DNA from 2 places in the Streptomyces sp. UF-297 genome. Region 2 is predicted to be linked to the other one. Evidence: riboswitches for the same ligand, from Rfam matches in the RefSeq annotation. Region 2 holds a riboswitch; the other holds the start of a gene.
The links. Region 2 has a riboswitch for glycine ahead of gcvT (glycine cleavage system aminomethyltransferase GcvT). Riboswitches for the same ligand answer to the same signal wherever they lie in the genome.

Region 1: linked by a shared signal. The riboswitch ahead of gcvP (aminomethyl-transferring glycine dehydrogenase) and the one ahead of gcvT (glycine cleavage system aminomethyltransferase GcvT) in region 2 are both predicted to bind glycine.

The regions. Positions count from the first base shown of each region.
Region 1 is NZ_JBSIBZ010000100.1:9,050-13,393, reverse strand. Features, by position in the region: gene gcvP (aminomethyl-transferring glycine dehydrogenase) at 1-2,277, opposite strand, end outside; glycine riboswitch at 2,468-2,565, opposite strand; gene AC4IJH_RS37185 (PRC-barrel domain-containing protein) at 2,679-3,059, shown strand; gene AC4IJH_RS37180 (DNA polymerase IV) at 2,972-4,344, opposite strand, start outside.
Region 2 is NZ_JBSIBZ010000002.1:124,433-128,776, forward strand. Features, by position in the region: gene glyA (serine hydroxymethyltransferase) at 1-383, opposite strand, end outside; gene gcvH (glycine cleavage system protein GcvH) at 411-788, opposite strand; gene gcvT (glycine cleavage system aminomethyltransferase GcvT) at 883-2,007, opposite strand; glycine riboswitch at 2,041-2,151, opposite strand; glycine riboswitch at 2,152-2,244, opposite strand; gene AC4IJH_RS02680 (AAA family ATPase) at 2,556-3,215, shown strand; gene AC4IJH_RS02685 (hypothetical protein) at 3,257-3,889, opposite strand; gene AC4IJH_RS02690 (enhanced serine sensitivity protein SseB) at 4,198-4,344, shown strand, end outside.

The sequences.
Region 1 (4,344 bases), on a different contig from region 2:
GCCCCACGGCGCCGCCGAGATGGGCCCCACGCCCGTCTCCGGGCCCGCCGTGGGCTGCAGCGGGTGGTTGGGGAGGTACGGCGCCAGGTGCGCGCGCACGCCTACCGGGCCGACGCCGGGGCCGCCGCCGCCGTGCGGGATGCAGAAGGTCTTGTGCAGGTTCAGGTGCGAGACGTCGCCGCCGAACTTGCCCGGCTCGGCGAGCCCGACCAGCGCGTTGAGGTTGGCGCCGTCCACGTACACCTGGCCGCCCGCCTCGTGCACCGTCGCGCAGATCTGGGTGATGTGCTCCTCGAAGACGCCGTGCGTGGAGGGGTAGGTCACCATCAGCACCGCCAGTTCCTCGCGGTGCTTCTCGATCTTGGCGTGCAGGTCGTCGGTGTCGACCTCGCCGTCCTCGCCGGTCTTGACGACGACGACCTTCATGCCGGCCATGACGGCGCTCGCGGCGTTGGTGCCGTGCGCGGAGGACGGGATCAGGCAGACCGTGCGCTGCTCGTCGCCGTTGGCCCGGTGGTAGGCCCGCACCGCCAGCAGTCCGGCCAGCTCGCCCTGCGACCCGGCGTTGGGCTGGATGGAGACCTTGTCGTAGCCGGTGACCGTCGCCAGCCGCTCCTCCAGCTCGTGGATCAGTGTCAGGTAGCCCTGCGCCTGCTCGACGGGCGCGAAGGGGTGCAGCTGCCCGAACTCGGGCCAGGTGACCGGCTCCATCTCGGTGGTGGCGTTGAGCTTCATCGTGCACGAGCCCAGCGGGATCATGCCGCGGTCCAGCGCGTAGTCCTTGTCGGAGAGCGTGCGCAGGTAGCGCAGCATCGCCGTCTCGGAGCGGTGCTGGTGGAAGACGGGGTGGGTCAGGTAGTCGTCGGCGCGCAGCAGGCCCTCGGGCAGCGCGTCACCGGTCCGGGCGTCCAGTTCCTCGACGTCGCCGCGGACTCCGAAGGCACCCCACACGGCGGCCAGTTGGGCCCGCCCCGTGGTCTCGTCGCAGGCGATGCCCACCAGGTCGGCGTCCACCTGGCGCAGGTTCACCCCGGCCTCCCGCGCCGCGGCCACGATCTCGGCGGCCCGGCCCGGCACGCGCACGGTCAGCGTGTCGAAGTACGCGCCGTGCACGACCTCCACGCCGCCCGCGCGCAGCCCCTGGGCCAGGATCGCGGCGTAGCGGTGGGTACGGCGGGCGATGGTGCGCAGGCCCTCGGGGCCGTGGTAGACCGCGTACATCCCGGCCATCACCGCGAGCAGCACCTGCGCGGTGCAGATGTTGCTGGTGGCCTTCTCCCGGCGGATGTGCTGCTCGCGCGTCTGCAGTGCGAGGCGGTACGCCTTGTTGCCGTCGGCGTCCACCGACACGCCCACCAGCCTGCCCGGCAGGCTGCGCGCGAAGGCCTCGCGTACGGCCATGAATCCGGCGTGCGGGCCACCGAAGCCCATCGGTACGCCGAAACGTTGCGTCGTACCCACCGCGATGTCCGCGCCCAGCTCACCGGGCGAGGTCAGCACGGTCAGCGCGAGCAGGTCGGCGGCGACGGTGACCACCGCGCCCAGCTCGTGCGCCTGCTCGATGACGGCCCGCGGGTCGCGTACGGCACCGGAGGCGCCCGGGTACTGCAGCAGCACGCCGAACACGCCGCGCTCGGCGACCTCGGCGGGAATGCCCTGGGCCAGATCCGCGACCACCACCTCGACGCCGGTGGGCTCGGCACGCGTCTGGATCACGGCAATGGTCTGCGGCAGACAATCGGCATCAACGACAAAAACGCCCTGCTTGACCTTCCCGACCCGCCGGGAGAGCGCCATCGCCTCGGCGGCGGCGGTGCCCTCGTCCAGCAGCGAGGCGCCGGAGGTCGGCAGCCCCGTCAGGTCGGCGACCACGGTCTGGAAATTGAGCAGGGCCTCCAGCCGGCCCTGCGAGATCTCCGGCTGGTAGGGCGTGTACGCCGTGTACCAGGCGGGGTTCTCCATCACATTGCGCAAAATCACCGGCGGCGTGAACGTGCCGTAGTAGCCGAGCCCGATCATCGGCGCGAGCACCTGGTTGCGGTCCGCCAGCTCCCGCAGCTCCTGGAGGACCTCGGCCTCCGTACGGGCCTGCGGCAGCGCCAGCGCCTCCGCGCTCTTGATCACATCGGGTACGGCGGCGGTGGTCAGCTCGTCCAGCGACCCGAAACCGACATGCGCGAGCATCTTCGCCTGCGCCTCGTGGTCGGGACCGATATGACGCTGCTCAAAGGGTGTGCCCTGCTCCAGCTCGGTCAAGGAGATGCGATCGGTGGTCATCTGCGGGGGCCTCCTGGTCGTCGCGACCTGCGAGGGGCACCACGGCGCGGGTGCCCGGACGGCCTCCCCCTCTGTCATCTCAACCTGAGAGCTTCACCGGCCCCGCACACGGCAGGCCGACTTTCACCGTCGGTGAGGAAGGGTTCCGGCGCTGTGCCCGACCGTGGCCCGCCCTGCTTTCCAGAGTGACCTCGTCCATGCGGTACATGTGCCTGAGAGATTCCGGGGAGGATTTGCTCCTTCGGCGCCCCCGACGGCATCGTCGGAGGACTCTCCCGCATGGGGTCTGCAGCCATCGGCCAGCCTACCAGCGCACCTCTTGACGTTTCCTCGAGTGGCCGGGGCATGAAATGTGCCGTTTCGTAGTTGTCACAGGGCAGTTGCGACCAGTTGGAGGGACCGTGCAGACCGATATCGATCCCCGGAGTCTGATCGGCCGCAAGGCGTTCGACCGAAACGGCGCCAAGATCGGCACTGTCGACGAGGTCTACCTCGACGACGCCACCGGCGAACCGGAATGGGCCGCCGTCCGTACTGGCCTCTTCAGCCGTGACGCCTTCGTCCCTCTGGAACCCAGCGAACTGGGCGACGAGGGCCTGCGCGTCCCCTACGACCGGAAGCTGATCAAGGACGCCCCGGACTTCGGCGTGGGCCGCCATCTCTCCCCCGAGCAGGAACTCCAGCTCTACCACCACTACCGGCTGGATATCTCCACCCCGGACTCCGGACCCGACACCTCCGCCGACTCCGAATTCGGCCGGATAGCGGGCTCGGAGGACTGACCGCGCCCCGGACGGTCCCCGCCCATCAGCGGCAGCGGATCGCCCGGCCGCAGCGCGGGATCCTCCACCGGGAAGGTCCGCACCCGCCCAGGGGCCGACCAGGGCTGCTCGAAGCGCACCGTCACCCTCCCCACACCGCTCCCCTGCACCCACCCTGCCCCGTACTCCTCGTGCACCACATCCAGCCCCGGAAGCCACCTGCGCGGCCGCTCCTCGGCCGCCTGAGGCTCCACAGCGGCGGTCTCGACCACGGCCTTCTCCGCCGCCTCCCCGGCCGCCCGCTCCGCCGCCAGCTGCGCGAAGAGGTCCTCCTGCGTGAAGTCCGCCAGCCCGCTGACGCCGACGCCCAGCAGCCGCACCCCGCCCGTGGTGTCCACCGTCTCCAGCAGCCGGGCCGCCGCCTCCCGCACCACCGCGGGGTCGTCGGTCGGCCCGCGCAGCGTCTCGGAGCGGGTCAGCGTCGAGAAGTCGTAGTTCCGCACCTTGATCACGACGGTACGGCCCGACCGCCCCGCCGCCCGCAGCCGCTGTACGCACCGGTCCGCCAGCCGCTCCACTTCGGCCCGCACCCGCGTCCGGTCCGTCAGGTCCACCGCGAAGGTGTCCTCCACCGACACCGATTTCGCGTCCCGGTCGGCCACCACGGGCCGCTCGTCGCGCCCCAGCGCCATCTCGTACAGCCCGGAGCCGTGCGCCTTGCCCAGCAGCCGTACGAGCTCCGCCTCGCCCGCCTCCGCCGTCTCCTGGACCGTGTGGATCCCCGCCCGGCGCAGCGCCTCGGCGGTGGCCGGCCCCACGCCCGGCAGCGTACGCACTGGCATGGGCCCCAGCAGCTCCCGCTCGGTACCGGGCTCGATGACCACCAGCCCGTCCGGCTTGGCCTGCTCGGAGGCGATCTTCGCCAGCATCTTCGCGCCGGCCAGGCCCACCGACCCGGTCAGCCCGGTGGTGCGCCGGATGTCCCGGCGCAGCTTCTCCCCCACGGCGCGCGCGGTCCGGCTGTCCGCCGCGACGCCGCCCGCCTCCAGGTCCACGAAGGCCTCGTCCAGGCTCAGCGGCTGCACCAGCGGCGAGAGCGCGTGCAGCAGCTCCATCACCGCCTCGCTGACCTCTCGGTACACCCCGAAGCGGGGCGTCAGATAGGCGGCGTTGGGGCACAGCCGGCGCGCCTGTGCGGTGGGCATCGCCGAGCGCACCCCGAAGACCCGCGCCTCGTAAGAGGCCGTGGAGACGACGCCACGCGGCCCGATTCCGCCGACGACCACGGGTTTGCCCCGCAGACTCG
Region 2 (4,344 bases):
GTGAGGTGGCCGCCGTGCGCCAGGTCCAGGCCGAGGATCGTGTCGCCGGGCTGGGCGATCGCGAAGAGCGCGGCCTGGTTGGCGGAGGCGCCGGAGTGCGGCTGGACGTTGGCGTACTCGGCGCCGAACAGGTCCTTGACCCGGTCGATGGCGATCTGCTCGGCGACGTCCACGTGCTCGCAGCCGCCGTAGTAGCGGCGGCCCGGGTAGCCCTCGGCGTACTTGTTGGTCAGGACCGAGCCCTGCGCCTCCATGACGGCGACCGGAGCGAAGTTCTCCGACGCGATCATTTCGAGGGTGGACTGCTGGCGGTTCAGCTCGGCGTCGACGGCGGCGGCGACGTCGGGGTCGAGCTCGTGGAGGGAGCTGTTGAGAAGCGACATGAGTCTTCCTAGGGAGGGGGGTGTGGCTCAGCCGGCGGTGAAGGCGGTGTACGCGTCGGCCGAGAGCAGCTCGTCCGGCTCACCGGTGACCTTCACCTTGAACAGCCAACCGCCCTCGAAGGGGGCGGAGTTCACCAGCGAGGGGTCGTTGACGACATCCTCGTTGATCTCGGTGATCTCGCCGTCGACGGGCGCGTAGAGATCGCTGACGGACTTGGTCGACTCCAGCTCACCGCAGGTCTCGCCCGCCGTGACCGTGTCACCGACCGCAGGAAGCTGCACGAAGACGACATCGCCGAGCGCATTGGCGGCGTGCTCGGTGATACCGACCGTCGCGACGCCGTCCTCGGCGGCCGACAGCCACTCGTGCTCCTTGCTGTAGCGCAGCTGCTGGGGGTTGCTCATGAGGTGATTCTCCTGGATGCGGTGGCGTGATCTGTGCGTGCGTCTTGAAGCGTGAGACAAAAGTGTCAGAAGTGACAGGTGTGTGGGGTGTCCGTCACTTCTGGCGCTTGTAGAAGGGCAGCGCCACGACCTCGTACGGCTCGTGGCTGCCGCGGATGTCCACCGCGACCCCCGGCGTGCCCGGCTCGGCGTGCGCCGCGTCCACGTACGCGATCGCGATCGGCTTGCCGAGGGTGGGGGAGGGGGCACCGGAGGTGACCTCGCCGATCACCGCGCCGTCGGCGACGACCTGGTAGCCGGCCCGCGGCACCCGCCGGCCCTCGGCGACCAGCCCGACCAGCTTGCGCGGCGGCGCCGTCTTCGCCCGCTCGGCCGCCGCTTCCAGGGCCTTGCGCCCCACGAAGTCACCGCCGTTGGTGGTCTTCTCGAACTTCACGACCCGGCCCAGGCCCGCGTCGAACGGCGTGGTGGCGGTGGTCAGTTCGTGCCCGTACAGCGGCATGCCCGCCTCCAGGCGCAGCGTGTCGCGGCAGGACAGGCCGCAGGGCACCAGGCCCGCGCCCGCGCCCGCCTCGGTCAGCGCCTCCCAGACCGTGACCGCGTCGGCGGGGCGTACGAACAGCTCGAAGCCGTCCTCGCCGGTGTATCCCGTACGGGCGATCAGCGCGTGCGCACCGGCGACCGTGCCGGGCAGGCCCGCGTAGTACTTCAGGCCGTCCAGGTCGGCGTCGGTCAGGGACTTGAGGATGCCGGGGGACTCGGGGCCCTGCACGGCGATCAGCGCGTAGGCGTCCCGGTCGTCGCGCACCGCGGCGTCGAAACCGGCCTGCCGCTCGACCAGCGCGTCCAGCACCACCTGGGCGTTGGAGGCGTTGGCGACGACCATGTACTCCTGCTCGCCCAGGCGGTAGACGATCAGGTCGTCCAGAATGCCGCCCTCGGCGTCGCAGATCATGGTGTAGCGGGCGCGGCCCACGGCCACCGAGCCGATGTTGCCGACCAGGGCGAAGTCCAGCAGGTCGGCGGCGGCCGGGCCGGTCACGGTGATCTCGCCCATGTGGGAGAGGTCGAACAGGCCGGCGCGGGTGCGCACCGCGACGTGCTCGTCGCGCTCGCTCCCGTAGCGCAGCGGCATGTCCCAGCCGGCGAAGTCGGTCATGGTCGCGCCGAGGGCGCGGTGCGTTGCGTCCAGCGCCGTACGGCGGGGGGCATCAGTCATTGCTTCAGACTCCCAGGCATGGGTGACAAGACGTCCTCCCCATCTGTCATCGGAACCTGAGAGGTTCACCGAAAGCCCCTTACGGGCCCGCGGCTTGCACCTTGGGTGGAGCCACAGCAACCGCGGCTCGCTTTTCAGATCTGCCTCGCCCACGCGGTATAGGGGCCTGAGAGATTCAAGGGAGGACTTGCTCCTTCGGCGCCCCGGCGCGGCCGGGGACTCTCCCGCGCGGATTCAAGCGGCCGGTATGCAGTTGGCTGTGCTCGTACGTACGGAGCGTTGTGCACGGATCCGCACATGGCGCGCACATCATTGCACGGGAACCCCCGGGGCCGGAACGGCTGTCCGAACCACTGAGGGAACACCGTCACCTGTCCCCGCGTGGGGTGGTGAGTCGGCAATCACCTTGAACGGCATTACCTTTTCTTGACACTGTGCGGGTAGGGCGGGACCTAACCGGACCGGGAGGGGCGATCACGGTGCACAGGCAAGCCGCATTCGCGACAACGTCGGGGGGTGCTGCCGCGGACGTGGTCCGGCAGGAGCCCGTGGGCACGCTTCCCCGGCCCCGGCGCGCGCCGGGCGCCCTGCTGCGCCCCGGGCTCGGCAGCGGACCCGGCGTGCTGGACCTGCGCGGGGAGCAGGAGCGCGCCGGGGGTGAGATGCGCTTCTCCGCGGGCGATCTGGTGGTGGTCTCCGGGCTGCCGGGCAGCGGCAAGTCCACCCTGATGCACCGCGTGGTGCCGGGGCTGGACCAGCGCGGCGCCGCCGTGTACCGCATCGACTCCCAGGACGTGCGCGAGCGGTGGGCGGCCGGCCGGCTCGGCGCGCTGCCGTACGGCTTGTACCGCCCCCTGGTGCGCGGCGCGCACTATCTGGGGCTGCGGCGGGCGCTGCGCTCGGGCCGCAGCGTGGTCGTGCACGACTGCGGGACGCTGGCCTGGGTGCGCCGCTGGATCGCGCGCCAGGCCCGGCGCTCGGGCCGCGGCGCGCATCTGGTGCTGCTGGACGTGGCGCCCGAAGTGGCCCTGGCCGGGCAGGAGTCCAGGGGCCGCGGGGTGACGGGGTACGCCTTCGGGCGGCACCGCAGGGCGGTGGGCGCCCTGGTCTCCCGGGCGCAAACGGCCCGTCTGCCCAAGGGATTTCGCTCGGTGGTCCTGCTGGACCGCCCGGCCGCCGACGCCCTGGAGGCCGTCACCTTCGAATGACGGCCTCCGGGCCCGGCCGCGCTGCGGCGCCGGGTGTCGGCTCAGAAGATCTTCGGCAGACCGGGGAACTCGGGCAGCTTCGGGGTCTCCGGCAGACCGGGGAGCTTGGGCAGGTCGGGGAGCTTGGGCAGCCCCGGGACGTTCGGCAGCTTCATGCCTTTGAAGGCCTTGCCAATGCTGACCGCCGCCAGTACTTCGAGCGCTGCCTCCGTCAGGGGCTTGAGCGTGACCGCCACCTTGATCAAGTCACCCTCCTTCGTACCGGCGAGAAGCGCCTTGACCTGCGTGTCGAGCTTCTTCTGGGCCTTCTTCAGCCACTCGTCGTCCACCGGGGCGCCGGCCCGCCGGGGGCTGGAGTGCTTGAGCAGGTAGGCGGCGCGGGAGGTGGCGTGGATGGCGTGGTCGAGCTTGTGCTGCAGCGCGGCGGTCTCGGCCGGCTTGATCTTGGTCCGGTCGTGATGGGCCTGCTGGCACACCTTGCTCGCCGCCCTGAGCAGGTCGCTGATGGCGTGGAATGCGGCGGCCTCGGCCTTCGCCACGTGGGGGTGGGGGGTCGCGGTGCGCGCCGTGGCCCGCTCGGGGGCGGCCGCGGCGGCGGTGCCCGCGACGCCCAGGGTCATGGCGCCGGCGATGGCGGCGCTGACGAAGGCGAGGGCGGTCCGGTTCGTTGCCATGGGGGGAAGTCCTTTCGCAGAGGCGGTGGCAGGGCAGGGACGCCCTCCTGTCACCCTCGAAGCGGTCGGGACCGTCCGCAACCGCACGGATGCGCAAAGTGATCAATCGGGTGCACCGGCCGGTCGCGACCCCGGCTGGCGCTAGGGTCGTCGACCAGGTAGTGCGCGGTGATGAGCGGGTGGGTGACGTGGATTTTCCAGGGCAGGGCGTGCCGGGGCAGCCGTATGCGGGCGAGGGGCATCCGGGCGAGGGCCGTTCGGGGTGGCACGCCCCCGGAGCCGGTCTGCCGGACGAGGGCATTCCGCAGCTGGCGTGGCCGGCCAATGAGCTGGAGGAGGTGCTGGCCGCCTCCGTGGGGCACCCCGGAGCGGGCGGCCGCATCGTCGAGACGCTGGGCCGCAGCCGTATATGGGTGCCGCTCCCCAAGGGCGGCGGCCCGCAGAGCGCAGGCCCG